DNA from 2 places in the Comamonas aquatilis genome. Region 1 is predicted to be linked to the other one. Evidence: riboswitches for the same ligand, from Rfam matches in the RefSeq annotation. Region 1 holds a riboswitch; the other holds the start of a gene.
The links. Region 1 has a riboswitch for glycine ahead of ACNAZA_RS14930 (trimeric intracellular cation channel family protein). Riboswitches for the same ligand answer to the same signal wherever they lie in the genome.

Region 1 (3,397 bases):
CGGCATGGGCCTGGGCCTGCCGCTGTGTGCCACGCTGATGGAACGCATGGGCGGCCAGCTGCAATATCTGCCACCCGCCAGCGCCGGCCCGAGCACTGCCTGGCCAGGTGCCTGCTTTGTGCTGACCCTGCCCCTGGCGACCACAGGCTCCGCCCCGGAAAACCCCATTCCATGATTTACCTGATAGACGACGACGCCTCGGTGCGCGAGGCCTTGCACCTGCTGCTGCAGACCTACGACCTGAACGTAAGCTGTTTTGCCTCGCCGGCCGATTGCCTGGCCCATCTGGACCGCAGCCAACCCGGCGTGCTGATCATGGACTTGCGCATGCCGCTGATGTCCGGCCTGCAGCTTTACGAGCAGTTGCGTGCCCAAGGCGTGGACTGGCCCGCCATCGTCATCACCGGCCATGGCGATCTGCACTCCTGCCGCCGCGCCTTCAAGGCCGGCGTCACCGACTTTCTGACCAAACCCATAGAGGAGCAGACCCTGCTGGAGGCCATCAGGAGCGCCCAGGCCACGCTGGCCCGGCAGGCCGAGCGCAACGAGGCCCGCCACCACCTGCAGGTGCTGACCGAGCGCGAACGCGAGGTGCTGGAGCTGATCACCAAGGGCCTGGGCAGCAAGGAGATCGCGGCTGCACTGGATATCTCCGTACGCACCGTGGACACCCACCGCGCCAAGCTGGCCGAAAAGCTGGGCACGGGCTCCGTGGCCGAGCAGACCCGGCTGCTGCTGTCTGCCGCGGCCCGCAGCTGAGGCCCACCCTCGGTAAAACTACCGAGAGCCGTCCGTTGGCTTGCGAATAGGCGCCAAGCGCCCGGGTTCCTACAGTTCAGTCATTGCTTTCAACCCCTGGAGCCCTGACATGAATCGCCTGAGCACTTTTGCCCTCTTCGCCCTGAGCACCCTGGCCTGCGGCGCCGCCTCTGCGGCCGCCACGGTCAGCACCCGCTCCATTGCCTCGGCCACCGCAGCCCAACTGGCCCAGCAAACCGTGACCGCCTGCAGCGCCGACGGCCATAACGTGACCGCTGCCGTGGTGGACCGCGCCGGCGTGCTGCTGGCCCTGTCCCGCGCCGATGGCGCCGGCGCCCACACGCCCAAGGCCGCCACCGCCAAGGCTTTCACCTCGGCATCGTCGCGCAACCCGACCAGCGGCATGGCCAAGACGATTCAATCCAACCCCGATGCCGCCGGTCTGGCGCAAATCCCCGGCTTTCTGGTGCTGGCCGGCGGCGTGCCCATCAAGGCGGGCAATGAGGTCATTGGCGCCATCGGCGTGGCCGGCGCGCCCGGCGGCCATCTGGACGAGGCCTGCGCACAAAAAGCCCTGGCGGCCTTGAAAGATCAGCTGCAATAAGCCGCTGCGGCCTGCTAACTCCATAAGCCAAGGCCCCAGGCCTTGGCTTTTTTGCGTTTGAGCACCCGCTCAACTGGCTAGAATCACGGCTTTCCTGCGGGAGAGCGAGGCAGGCGCCACACCTAGCGCCATGCCTCCGCCGAAGGCGCAAACTCCCATAATCGCTCAGGCACCCCGTACCGCAGGTCAAGACAGTGCAGCCCAAATAAACCGGCTGCATGAATTCGCCAACTGGAGAGCAGCCCGCAGCCCTATGCTGCAGGCTCACCGAAGGGGCAAGTGCGCCATGCAAGACTGGCGCGCGCAACTCTCAGGTACAAAGGACAGCGGGAGAGGCACGCCAGACATTCCGCTGCGGTGAATGGCTGGTTTAACCCATCAGGGCTGTCATGCTTCCTTCTGTTTCCTTGCTGGACTCGTTCCAGGCCAGCAACTTCACCGTCATGCTGGTGATCTATCTGGTGGCCATCACGGCCGAAGCCATGTCCGGCGCACTGGCTGCGGGCCGGCGCAATATGGATATCTTCGGCGTGGTCGTCATCGCTTTTGTCACCGCCCTGGGCGGCGGCACCATCCGCGACATGGTGCTGGGCCACTATCCCATAGGCTGGACGCAGCACCCCGAATATGTATATCTGGTCATTTCCTTTGGCCTGCTGACCACGCTCATCGCCCGCCATATGCACCGCCTGAAGCAGGTGTTTTTGCTGCTGGACGCCATGGGTTTGATCGCCTTCTCGCTGATTGGCTCCAACACCGCGCTGGAGTTGGGCTACCCCACCATCGTCGTCATCATGGCCGGCATGATCACCGGCATCAGCGGCGGCATTTTGCGCGACGTGCTCTGCAACCAGGTGCCCGTGGTCTTCCGCCGCGAGCTGTACGCCAGCGTCTCCCTGGCCGTGTGCCTGATGTTCCTGGGTCTGCGCGCTCTGGATGTCAGCCCCAGTATCAGCACCATCGTGTGCTTTGCCGGCGGCCTGGCCTTTCGCCTGGCCGCCATACGCTTCAAATGGCGTCTGCCGGTGTTCTCCTATCAGCAGCGCTGGGAATAAGCTTCAAGCGTGCCCTATCTTCATCCACAGCAGCCGGACGGCGCCCTTCTTTCTGCCGACCAGCTTCTGGCCGGCTGCGGCCTGCCTGCAGCCTGGGCCCAAGCCCGGCAATGGCGCGTGCTGGAGACCGGTTTTGGCTGTAGCCTGAACTTTCTGCGCATCTGGGCCGCCTGGAAAGCCGATGCGCAAGCCCCGCGCCTGCTGCACTTCATTGGCCTCAGTGCCCAGCCCCCTTCCGCCGAGGAGATACTGGGCGCCCTGTCCCAAGCCGCTGCTGACGAAGCGCTGCACCCGCTGGCCCTACAACTGGGCGCCCAATGCTGGGGGCTGCTGCCGGGTGTGCACCGCCTGTCGTTTGAAGACGGCCGGGTGCTGCTGACGCTGCATGTAGGCGATATGCACAACACGCTGCGCAAGCAGCCGCTCACTGCAGACAGCCTGCTGCTCAGCCAAGCTGACGCTTTCTCCAGCCCCGAAGCCTTGAAAAATCTGGCCCGGCATTGCCGCCGTGGCAGCATGCTGGCGCTGGGCGAACGCCATGAAGACCCCACGCTACGCGAGCAACTGACCAAGCTGGGTTTTGACATCCACAGACACAGCACAGCCCAAACGCTGCAAGCCCGCTATAACCCCCGTTGGGAGCCACGCCACAAGGACGAAGGCCTGCCGCAGCCGGTGGCAGCGCCCGGGCGCTGCCTGGTCATAGGCGCAGGCCTGGCCGGTGCGGCTGCGGCCTCCAGCCTTGCGCGGCGCGGCTGGCAGGTCAGCGTGCTGGATGCCGCCGATGAGCCCGCCGCCGGCGCCTCGGGCCTGCCCGCAGGCCTGTTTTGCCCCCATGTCTCGCCAGATGACAGTGTTTTATCGCGCCTATCCAGAAGCGGCGTGCGCACCACGCTACAGATATTGGAGCAACTGAGCCAGGCACATAGGCTGGAGCAGGGAGTGGACTGGGAGCATAGCGGCGTGCTGGAGCACGATC
Region 2 (3,397 bases), on a different contig from region 1:
CCCCTTCACCTTGGTGTTCGAACGCGCCGGCCTGCTGTCGGCAGCTGCCGTCATGAATGCCGTGGTGCTGACCTCGGTGCTGTCGGCCGGCAACTCGGGCATGTATGCCTCCACCCGCATGCTTTATGCCCTGGCCACCCAAGGCATGGCGCCCAAGATGTTTGCCAAGGTCAATGCACGCGGCGTGCCGGTGCTGGCTTTGCTGGCCACCACGGTGATCGCGGCCCTGTGCTTTTTGACCAATGTCTTCAGCCCCAAGGCGGTCTATATCTGGCTGCTCAATCTCTCGGGCATGTGCGGCTTTGTGGCCTGGCTCGGTATTGCTGTGAGCCACTACCGCTTTCGCAAGGGCTGCGAAGCACAGGGCTTCGACCTCAACCAGTTGCCCTACCGTGCAGCGGCCTTCCCCTTCGGCCCGGTGTTTGCCTTTGTGCTGTGCCTGATCATCACCCTGGGCCAGAACTACGAGAACTTCCTCAGCGACAAGATCGACTGGGTGGGCGCGATTGCCACCTATATCGGCCTGCCTCTGTTCCTCATCATCTGGTGGGGCTACAAGCTGGTCAAAGGCACACGCATCGTGAAGTACAAAGACATGGACGTGCAAGGTCTGCGCTAATTCAGCCTCCTTCATGCAGCAAGGCAGCTCCGGCAACGGCGCTGCCTTTTTTCTTGCCGGCTTTGCCAGCCTCCGGACGCATGACTGCAAGGTGCAGAGAACGCGCCAAGCGTTGCGGCTTTGGTTTCAGACCCCCAGCGGCAAATCCGCCCGCTTCAGCGTGCGCAGCACAAAGCTGGACTGGCTGTGGCGTATGCCCTTGATCTTGTAGAGCTTCTCGCGCAGCAGACGCTCGTAGTCACGCGTGTCCTTGACGACAATGCGCAGCAGATAGTCGTATTCGCCCGAGACCAGATGCGCCTCCACCACTTCGGGAATCGTGGCCAGCACTTCGCCGAATTTCTCCAGCGTGTTGTCGGAGTGACTGTCCAGCGTCACCATCACCAGCACCGAATCGGCCAGGCCCAGCGCCTGGGGATTGAGCCGCACGGTATAGCCCTCGATCACGCCGGCTTCTTCCATTTTCTTGATGCGTGCCCAGCAGGGAGAGGCGCTCAAGCCCACGGCGGCGCCGATTTCCTGCAGGCTGGCCCGCGCATTGGCTTGCAAAGCAGCAAGAATCTTTTTATCCAAAGTGTCCATGGCCTTGAATTTATCGCTTTTTAAGCATTGGCAGCAAAATTTTCTGTAGCAAAGCGATATCTGCAGAAAACAAAGCAGCTTTTTCTGCACTGCAACATGCATAGTTGAGTCCATGGAAGCGGCGTTCACCAACGCAGCAAAGCCATTCAAGTGATCCCGCTGTTTACCGTCAGCGCCAGATTGTCTGATCCGCCACCGGAACCCGTTCCAGGCCGCACCACTTATCCGCAGTGGCGCGGCCTGTCGCATTCTGGGCCGCGTTGCAAAGCGCGGAGAAGACTATGCAATTGATAGCTTCTTGCGCCTTTATTCATTGGAGTTCAAGCGATTTTTATGCGCATATCTCGCAACCAGCGCCGCCGGATCGGCATGCACGACCCTCGTACAAACCCGCGCAAACCCCATGTTGCAACGCAATAACTGGCGGCTAGAATGCCTGCTGTCAGGAGAGAGTGCCCACGGGGTTTGACCCGCAACGCACCGCCGAAGGCGCAGGCTCTGCCTTTATGCAGCACCCGAACGCTCAGGCAAAAGGACTGACAAGCGCTGACGGGCGAGCGAAGCTCAGCCCACAGCGTTCCTTGCTGGAGAGAGGTGCTGCGCTTGCAGCACCCACCGAAGGAGCAAGCTGCACCCGCGTGCAGTGAATCTCTCAGGTAAAGCGGACAGCAGGGCAAGACCGCCACGCCAGGCAATGCGATATCTATTGCAATTGCCGGGCATGGCAACTCATTTGGTTTCACCACCGGAGCTTGCCCCTTGACTGCCGCCGACAACCAACCTCTGCGCCACACCCCTTTGTTCGCCCTGCACCAGCAGCTAGGCGCCCGCATGGTGGCTTTTGCCGGCTATTCCATGCCCGTGCAGTACCCCCAGGGGCTGATGGCCGAGCATCTGCACACCCGCAAGGCCGCCGGCCTGTTTGACGTGTCCCATATGGGCCAGCTGCTGCTGCGCGGTGCCGACGCTGCCGCCGCCCTGGAAACGCTGATGCCCGTGGACGTGCAAGACCTCGGCGTGCACAAACAGCGCTACGGCCTGCTGCTCAATGACCAAGGCGGCATTCTGGACGATCTGATGTTCGTCAACCGCGGTGACGATTTGTTTGTCATCGTCAACGGTGCCTGCAAGCAGGCCGACATCGCCCATATCCAGGCGCGCATAGGCCAGCGCTGCGAGGTGATTCCCCTGCCCGATCAGGCTTTGCTGGCCCTGCAAGGCCCGCAGGCCGTCACGGTGCTGGCGCGCCTGATATCCGGCGTGAGCCAGCTGGTCTTCATGACCGGCGGCCATTTTGACTGGCAAGGCCATGCGCTCTACATCACGCGCAGCGGCTACACCGGCGAGGACGGCTTTGAAATTTCCGTGCCTGCAGGCGGCGCCGAAGCCCTGGCCCAAACGCTGCTGGCCCAGTCCGAAGTCGCCCCCATAGGTCTGGGCGCACGCAACTCGCTGCGACTGGAAGCCGGTCTTTGCCTCTACGGCAACGATATAGACACAACCACCACGCCGGTGGAAGCGGCGCTGAACTGGGCCATACAAAAAGTGCGCCGCAGCGGCGGTGCGCGTGAAGGCGGTTTTCCCGGTGCTTCCATCGTGCTGGAACAGCTACAGAATCCGCAGCAGCTCCAGCGCAAGCGCGTAGGTCTGCTGGCCTTGGAGCGCATTCCCGTGCGCGAGCCTGCGGTGCTGGAGAACATGGACGGCCAGCATATCGGCCATATCACCAGCGGCCTGCTCAGCCCCACGCTCAACCAGCCCGTGGCGCTGGCCTATGTGCAGCCCGACTATGCGGCGCTGGATACCGAGATCTTCGCCATGGTGCGCGGCAAGCCCGTGCCCATGAAGGTCACGGCCACGCCGTTTGTGCCCACGAACTATTACCGAGGCTGAACCGCTGCCGTGGCCCGGCCTCTTGTTTGAGCAGGCCAATTCATCCGGCGGTGCTCAGAACGCCGCTAAAGTGCGCGCTGGACCTTTCTCAAAACACAGATTTCCCTGAATTCACCATCTGGAGCTTTCCATGAGCATCAAATATTCCAAAGAACACGAATGGATCAACACGGCTGACACCAATGCAGCCATCGTCGGCATCACCGTCCACGCACAGGATGCGCTGGGCGACGTGGTCTTTGTGGACCTGCCCGCCGTGGGGTCCACCTTCAAGGCTGGCGATGTGGCTGGCGTGGTCGAATC

Region 2: linked by a shared signal. The riboswitch ahead of gcvT (glycine cleavage system aminomethyltransferase GcvT) and the one ahead of ACNAZA_RS14930 (trimeric intracellular cation channel family protein) in region 1 are both predicted to bind glycine.

The regions. Positions count from the first base shown of each region.
Region 1 covers NZ_CBCSIW010000013.1:17,494-20,890, forward strand. The annotation lists gene ACNAZA_RS14915 (sensor histidine kinase) at 1-175, shown strand, start outside; gene ACNAZA_RS14920 (response regulator transcription factor) at 172-759, shown strand; gene ACNAZA_RS14925 (GlcG/HbpS family heme-binding protein) at 869-1,363, shown strand; glycine riboswitch at 1,451-1,555, shown strand; glycine riboswitch at 1,585-1,700, shown strand; gene ACNAZA_RS14930 (trimeric intracellular cation channel family protein) at 1,753-2,418, shown strand; gene mnmC1 (FAD-dependent 5-carboxymethylaminomethyl-2-thiouridine(34) oxidoreductase MnmC1) at 2,428-3,397, shown strand, end outside.
Region 2 covers NZ_CBCSIW010000002.1:328,845-332,241, reverse strand. The annotation lists gene ACNAZA_RS04515 (amino acid permease) at 1-619, shown strand, start outside; gene ACNAZA_RS04510 (Lrp/AsnC family transcriptional regulator) at 746-1,201, opposite strand; glycine riboswitch at 1,635-1,750, shown strand; glycine riboswitch at 1,776-1,880, shown strand; gene gcvT (glycine cleavage system aminomethyltransferase GcvT) at 1,961-3,094, shown strand; gene gcvH (glycine cleavage system protein GcvH) at 3,225-3,397, shown strand, end outside.